2 linked regions of the Sinorhizobium meliloti genome follow. The protein of the gene in region 1 binds, or shares a complex with, the protein of each later gene. Links are inferred from orthologs where the notes say so. Each region holds a gene or a part of one and is shown on either strand. Other genes may lie near its edges.

Region 1 (3,148 bases):
CCCGAGCCCGTGCAGCGGCTTCGGGCAACGACATGCACGCAAACCTCCATATAAGCGGCATGGCCGAAGGAAGCCACAGGCAGCCTGCGCCTTGCCCGCTATTCACAGGCATGCGCTAAAGCCAAGGGGTAACGCTTGTCGGCCGGCGCGGCGCGGGTCGTTTGCCGTCAGCCGCCCAGGGAAGGCGCGCCCGCCGAAGCGGGCGCTGCGGCTTACTTCAGGAGGTCTTTGACCACCCCGGAGGCCTTGCCGAAGTCCATCTTGCCCGGATAGCGCTCTTTCAGGGCGTTCATGCACTTGCCCATGTCGCGCAGCCCGTGCGCACCGATTTCCGCGACGGTCTTGGCGCAGACTTCCTTGACCTTTTCCTCGGAAAGCTGCTCCGGCAGGAACTGGTTGATGATGGCGATTTCCTGCCGCTCCTGCTCGGCAAGCTCCGGCCGCCCGCCCTCGTCATAGACGCGGGCCGATTCCTCGCGCTGCTTGATCATCTTCGCAAGGATCTGCAGGATCTCGTCGTCGCCGACCGGGTCCTTGCCGTGGCCGCGATTGGCGATGTCGCGGTCCTTGATCGCGGCCTGGATGAGCCGGACGGTCGAGACGCGCCGGGTATCCTTGGCCTTGAGGGCTTCTTTCAGTGCATTGGCGAAATGCTCGCGCATGTCTTAACTCCATGTCGAAACCGACCCCAGGGCTTTATCTGCGGGGCCGGTTCGATGCGTTCTTTTGTCATCGTCTTAAACCAGTGCGGCAGGTACAATCAAACGTCTTTGGCAACCGATTGAATTATAAGGCATTTTATTTCCATACAATTCACAGCGGCTGGTTGACCTTGCCAGAGCCTTTGGCTATTTTCCGGCACCTGCACGTACATCGGCATGAACTTTCTCCCGCGGGGTTTCCGCGCGCCATGCCGCATGCGATCTGAAATGGCCCTGAACCGACCGGCTTTCAAGCCTCGCTTTCGGCCACAACGGGATAGAGACGATGACCGCGACACCCGCATGGACAATCCAGAAACCCACTGCCCTGCTCGTTCTGGCCGACGGCACGGTGATCGAAGGCAAGGGCATCGGCGCGACCGGGACGGTTCAGGCCGAGGTCTGTTTCAACACGGCGTTGACCGGTTACCAGGAAATCCTGACCGACCCCTCCTATCTCGGGCAGATCGTCACGTTCACCTTTCCGCATATCGGCAATATCGGCGCCAATGACGAGGACATCGAGGATCTGACGCCTGCCGCCCGCCACGGTGCCGTCGGCGTCATCTTCAAGGCCGACATCACCGAGCCTTCCAACTACCGCGCAGCCAAGCACCTCGACGCCTGGCTGAAGGCGCGCGGCATCATCGGGCTCTGCGGCATCGACACCCGGGCGCTGACGGCCTGGATCCGCGAAAACGGCATGCCTAACGCCGTCATCGCCCACGACCCGGCAGGCGTCTTCGACGTCGAGGCGCTGAAAGCCGAGGCAAAGGCCTGGAGCGGCCTCGAGGGCCTCGATCTCGCCAAGGTCGCCACTTCCGGCCAGTCCTACCGCTGGAACGAGAAGCCCTGGGTCTGGAACGAGGGCTACTCGACGCTGGGCGAGACCGACGCCGCTTATCACGTCGTGGCTCTCGACTACGGCGTCAAGCGCAACATCCTCCGCCTCTTCGCCGGCCTGAACTGCCGTGTCACCGTCGTCCCCGCCCAGACGAGCGCCGAGGAAGTCCTGGCGCTCAAGCCGGACGGCATCTTCCTGTCGAACGGCCCGGGCGACCCGGCCGCGACGGGCGAATATGCCGTGCCGGTCATCCAGGACCTTCTCAAGACGGATATCCCGGTCTTCGGCATATGCCTCGGCCACCAGATGCTGGCACTGGCGCTCGGTGCCAGGACCGAGAAGATGCACCAGGGACACCACGGCGCCAACCACCCGGTCAAGGACCACACCACCGGCAAGGTCGAGATCGTTTCGATGAACCACGGCTTCGCGGTCGATGCGAACTCGCTTCCGCAAGGTGTTGAACAGACTCACATCTCGCTCTTCGACGGCACCAATTGCGGCTTGCGCGTCGACGGCAGACCGGTCTTCTCCGTCCAGCATCACCCGGAAGCATCGCCAGGCCCGCAGGACAGCCATTATCTCTTCCGCCGCTTCCTGAATCTCATTCGCGAGAAGAAAGGCGAACCGGCACTCGCCGAGCGCTGAGTTGTTCTCAAGGCCCGCCTCGTGCGGGCCTTCCTGCATCAGCCGTCGACGAGACGCTCGGCGATGAAATCGACCGTTGCCCGCACGGAGGGAAGCTGCCCGCGCCGGTGCGGCATCAAGATCGTCGTCATCACCTTGCCGGCGGTCCACTCGGGAAGAATGCGGATAAGCGTGCCGCTTTCGATCTCCTGCTGACAAAGCTTGCCGGGCAAGGTGGTGATGCCGAGACCCGCGAGAGCTGCTTCTCGCAGGACGCGGGATTCGTCGGCCACGAAACGCGGCCTCGGCGAGACCGACACGGTCGACCCATCGGCGCGCTCCATCACCCAGCCTTCGGACGCCAGCGACGTGAGCAGTCCATCATGATGATCGAGATCCTCCGGGCGTTCGGGAGTGCCGTTCCCTTGCAAATAGAGCGGTGAGGCGACGATCAGCTTAGCCTGGAATCCGATGCGGCGCTGGACGAGGCCGGAATCCGGCAGCGGTGCGAAATGGTCTCGCACGGCAAGATCGAAGCCTTCCTGGATGACATCGACGAAGCGGTCCGTCGCATGCAGCGTCACGCGCAGCTTCGGATAGGCAAGTGCGAGCTGCGGCAAGAGCGGCGCCAGCGACAGCTGCGCGGTCGGCACCGAAGCCGTGATCCTCACCGTGCCGCTCGGTTCGGCAAGTCTGCCCCTGACGACATTCTCCGCCGCTTCCGCCTCGATCATCATCGCCGCCGCGTGGCGGTAAAAATCCTTGCCGGATTCGGTCACCGCGAAATGACGCGACGTGCGGTTGATCAACCGCACGCCGAGATCCTTTTCGAGTTCGGCCACGCGCTTGCTGAGCGTCGATTTCGGCAGGTTCAACGCGCGCGCGGCGGGCGCGAACCCCCCGTGGTCCACGACGTGAACGAAGAACGTGAAGTCGTTGAGATTGGCCATGGCTTTCCATCATCCACAAACATGGA
Region 2 (4,352 bases), 1.0 Mb from region 1 along the record:
AGCGTCGCCTGGCCGAGGAAGTCGGCGCCACCGCAACGGTCGACCCGTCGGCCGGCGACGTGGTCGAGGCGATCGCGGGTCCGGTGGGTCTCGTCCCCGGAGGTGTCGATGTCGTCATCGAGTGCGCCGGAGTCGCGGAAACGGTGAAGCAGTCGACGCGCCTCGCCAAGGCGGGCGGTACGGTCGTGATCCTCGGCGTGCTGCCGCAAGGAGAAAAGGTCGAAATCGAACCGTTCGACATTCTCTTCCGCGAGCTCCGCGTGCTTGGCTCCTTTATCAATCCCTTCGTCCACCGCCGCGCGGCCGACCTGGTTGCGACAGGCGCGATCGAGATCGACCGGATGATTTCACGGCGCATATCGCTCGATGAAGCACCTGATGTCATTTCAAATCCCGCCGCTGCCGGCGAGGTGAAGGTATTGGTGATCCCGTCCGCCGAGCGGGTGGCGCAGCAGTAGTGTTTCTATCGGAGAACCGTAGGTTCGAGAGGCGGAACAAATATCTTTGCTTTCTTGTCGATTCCCGAATTTTCGGGGTTCCGCTGGCGAAAACATTTGCCTATAAGCCGCTTCTAGCCTGAAAAGACCATCAATGCGCGACCCGGCCGGTGACCTCCCAACCTGGCCGGTTTTTCGCGCAGCTAGAAACGGATGATTGCCCATGCCGAAGCGCCAAGACATCAAATCGATCCTCATCATCGGCGCGGGGCCGATCGTCATCGGTCAGGCATGCGAATTCGACTACTCCGGCACCCAGGCGTGCAAGGCGTTGAAGGAGGAAGGCTACCGCGTCATCCTGGTCAACTCCAACCCGGCGACGATCATGACCGATCCGGGTCTGGCGGACGCGACCTATGTCGAACCGATCACGCCAGAGGTCGTCGCCAAGATCATCGCCAAGGAACGCCCCGACGCGCTGCTGCCGACCATGGGCGGACAGACGGCGCTCAACACGGCCCTGTCGCTGCGCCGCATGGGCGTGCTCGACCGCTACAATGTCGAGATGATCGGTGCGAAGCCCGAGGCGATCGACAAGGCGGAAGACCGCGCCCTGTTCCGCGAGGCCATGGCGCATATCGGCCTCGAGACGCCCAAGTCGCGTCTGGCGAACGCCACGGACATCAAGGACCACGACCGCAAGTCGCACGAGGCGGAGCGCTCAGCGCTCAAGGCGAAGCTTTCCGGTGACGAACTCGACAAGGCGCTGGACGAACTCGAAAACCAGTGGAACCTCGGCGAAGGCGATCGCAAGCAGCGCTATGTGAACCACGCCATGGCGATCGCCGCACAGGCGCTCGACGATGTGGGCCTCCCCGCGATCATCCGGCCGTCCTTCACGCTCGGCGGCACCGGGGGCGGCATCGCCTATAACCGTTCGGAGTTCTTCGAGATCGTCGGCAGCGGTCTCGACGCGTCGCCGACGACGGAAGTCCTGATCGAGGAATCGGTCCTCGGCTGGAAGGAATATGAAATGGAGGTCGTCCGCGACAAGGCGGACAACTGCATCATCATCTGCTCGATCGAGAACATCGATCCGATGGGCGTCCACACGGGCGATTCGATCACCGTTGCGCCGGCACTGACCTTGACCGACAAGGAATATCAGATCATGCGCAACGCCTCGATCGCGGTGCTGCGCGAGATCGGCGTCGAAACGGGCGGCTCGAACGTCCAGTTCGCCGTCAATCCCGAGAATGGCCGCCTCGTCGTCATCGAGATGAACCCGCGCGTCTCGCGCTCCTCCGCACTCGCATCGAAGGCCACCGGCTTCCCGATTGCCAAGATCGCCGCCAAGCTCGCAGTCGGCTATACGCTCGACGAACTCGAAAACGATATCACCGGCGGCGCGACGCCTGCATCCTTCGAGCCTTCGATCGACTACGTCGTCACCAAGATCCCGCGCTTCGCCTTCGAGAAATTCCCGGGAGCCGAGCCGACGCTCACGACCGCAATGAAGTCGGTGGGCGAAGTCATGGCGATCGGCCGGACCTTCGCCGAATCGCTGCAGAAGGCGCTGCGCGGTCTCGAGACCGGACTGACCGGACTTGACGAGATCGAGGTGCCTGATTTCGACGACAATGGCGACGGCCGCAATGCCATCCGCGCCGCGCTCGGCACGCCGACGCCGGACCGCCTGCGCATGGTCGCACAGGCGCTGCGTCTCGGCATGAGCGAAGCCGAAGTGCATGAAGCCTGCAAGATCGACCCCTGGTTCATTGCCCAGTTCAAGGCGATCGTCGACATGGAGGCGCGCATCCGCGAGCACGGCCTGCCCGCCGACGCCGAGAACCTGCGCATGCTGAAGGCAATGGGCTTCTCCGACGCCCGGCTTGCGACGCTTACCGGCAAGCGTCCGAAAGAGGTGGCCGAGCTCCGCAACGCACTGAACGTGCGCCCCGTCTACAAGCGCATCGACACCTGCGCGGCCGAGTTCGCATCGCCGACCGCTTACATGTATTCGACCTATGAGACGCCTTTCGTCGGTGCCGCCCGGTCGGAGGCGCAGGTTTCCGACCGGAAAAAGGTCGTCATCCTCGGCGGCGGCCCGAACCGGATCGGCCAGGGCATCGAATTCGACTACTGCTGCTGCCATGCCGCCTTCGCACTGAAGGACGCCGGCTACGAAGCGATCATGATCAACTGCAACCCGGAGACGGTTTCGACCGACTACGACACCTCCGACCGGCTCTATTTCGAGCCCCTGACGGCAGAGGATGTGATCGAGATCATGCGTGCCGAACAGGAAAACGGCACGTTGCATGGCGTCATTGTCCAGTTCGGCGGCCAGACTCCGCTGAAGCTTGCCGAAGCGCTGGAAAAGAACGGCATCCCGATCCTCGGCACCGCGCCGGACGCGATCGATCTCGCCGAGGACCGTGATCGCTTCCAGAAGCTCCTGATGAAGCTCGATCTCAACCAGCCGAACAACGGCATTGCCTACTCCGTCGAGCAGGCCCGCCTCGTTGCCGGCGAAATCGGCTTCCCGCTGGTCGTGCGCCCGTCCTATGTTCTCGGCGGCCGCGCCATGCAGATCATCCATTCGGAAAGCATGCTGCAGAGCTATTTGCTCGACACCGTTCCGGGGCTGGTTCCTGAAGATATCAAGCAGCGCTATCCGAACGACAAGACCGGCCAGATCAACACCTTGCTCGGCAAGAACCCGCTCCTCTTCGACAGCTACCTGACGAATGCGATCGAAGTGGACGTCGATTGCCTTTGTGACGGCAAGGATGTCTTCGTTTCGGGCATCATGGAGCATATCGAGGAGGCCGGCATCCACTCGGGCGACTCCGCCTGCTCGCTGCCGGTGCATTCGCTCGGCACGGACATGGTCGACGAACTGGAGCGTCAGACGGGGGCGCTCGCCAGAGCGCTGAACGTCGGCGGCCTGATGAACGTGCAGTTCGCCATCAAGGACGGCACCATCTATGTGCTCGAAGTAAACCCGCGCGCCTCACGCACCGTTCCCTTCGTCGCCAAGACGATCGGCGCGCCGATCGCCAAGATCGCCGCCCGCGTCATGGCCGGCGAAATGCTCGACGAGGCGATCGCCGCCTATGGCAAGAAGCCGAATCCGCGCAACCTGAAACATATCGCCGTCAAGGAGGCCGTCTTCCCCTTCGCCCGCTTCCCGGGCGTCGATACGCTGCTCGGCCCGGAAATGCGTTCGACCGGCGAGGTCATCGGGCTCGACACCGATTATGCGCTGGCCTTTGCCAAGTCGCAGCTCGGCGCCGGCGTCGACCTGCCGCGCGACGGAACGGTCTTCGTCTCGGTTCGCGACGAGGACAAGGAACGGGTGCTGCCCGCGATCCGCATTCTCTCCGACATCGGCTTCAAGGTCATGGCGACCGGCGGCACGGCGCGCTTCCTCGGCGAGCAGGGCATCGTTGCAACCAAGATCAACAAGGTCCTGGAAGGACGGCCACATGTCGAGGACGCCATCCGCAACCGGCAGGTCCAGCTCGTGATCAACACGACCGACGGCAACAAGGCGATCTCCGACTCGAAATCGCTTCGCCGCGCGACGCTGATGCAGAAGGTGCCCTATTACACCACGATGGCCGGCGCCGAGGCCGCGGCACTCGCCATCAAGGCACTGAAGGCGGGCAACCTCGAAGTGCGTCCGCTGCAGAGCTACTTCGAAACCTGACCATTGCGGATTTACGCTTGTGAACGCAGCCTGAATGTCCGATTCAGGCTGCGTTCCATTGCGGCATGGTTCCATGTCCCAACATGCGGAAACGGATCACCCGTGACGCGCGTGGTTGGGGCAACGACATGCAGCTATATTTCTTCGATCTCCATTGGGACGACGATTGTTTCACCGATGACGAGGGTATCCTTCACTTC

Evidence for each region.
Region 2: the proteins of carA (region 1) and carB are in contact, whole or in part, in a solved structure (PDB 1KEE), measured with the Escherichia coli proteins. The link is inferred for Sinorhizobium meliloti from one-to-one orthologs.

The regions. Positions count from the first base shown.
Region 1 is NZ_JAGIOS010000001.1:2,462,716-2,465,863, reverse strand. Bases 259-3,090 are described here. They hold carA (glutamine-hydrolyzing carbamoyl-phosphate synthase small subunit), read left to right. Parts: upstream 259-987; coding sequence 988-2,193; downstream 2,194-3,090. Other genes in these bases: JOH52_RS11660 (LysR substrate-binding domain-containing protein), read right to left, coding at 2,232-3,090; JOH52_RS11670 (GatB/YqeY domain-containing protein), read right to left, coding at 259-662. Outside these bases: more of JOH52_RS11670, read right to left, coding at 213-258; more of JOH52_RS11660, read right to left, coding at 3,091-3,122. UniProt on the Escherichia coli protein: Small subunit of the glutamine-dependent carbamoyl phosphate synthetase (CPSase).
Region 2 is NZ_JAGIOS010000001.1:3,476,840-3,481,191, forward strand. What follows is about bases 317-4,352. They hold carB (carbamoyl-phosphate synthase large subunit), read left to right. Parts: upstream 317-660; coding sequence 661-4,152; downstream 4,153-4,352. Other genes in these bases: JOH52_RS16945 (zinc-dependent alcohol dehydrogenase family protein), read left to right, coding at 317-458; JOH52_RS16955 (DUF6894 family protein), read left to right, coding at 4,236-4,352. Outside these bases: more of JOH52_RS16945, read left to right, coding at 1-316. UniProt on the Escherichia coli protein: Large subunit of the glutamine-dependent carbamoyl phosphate synthetase (CPSase).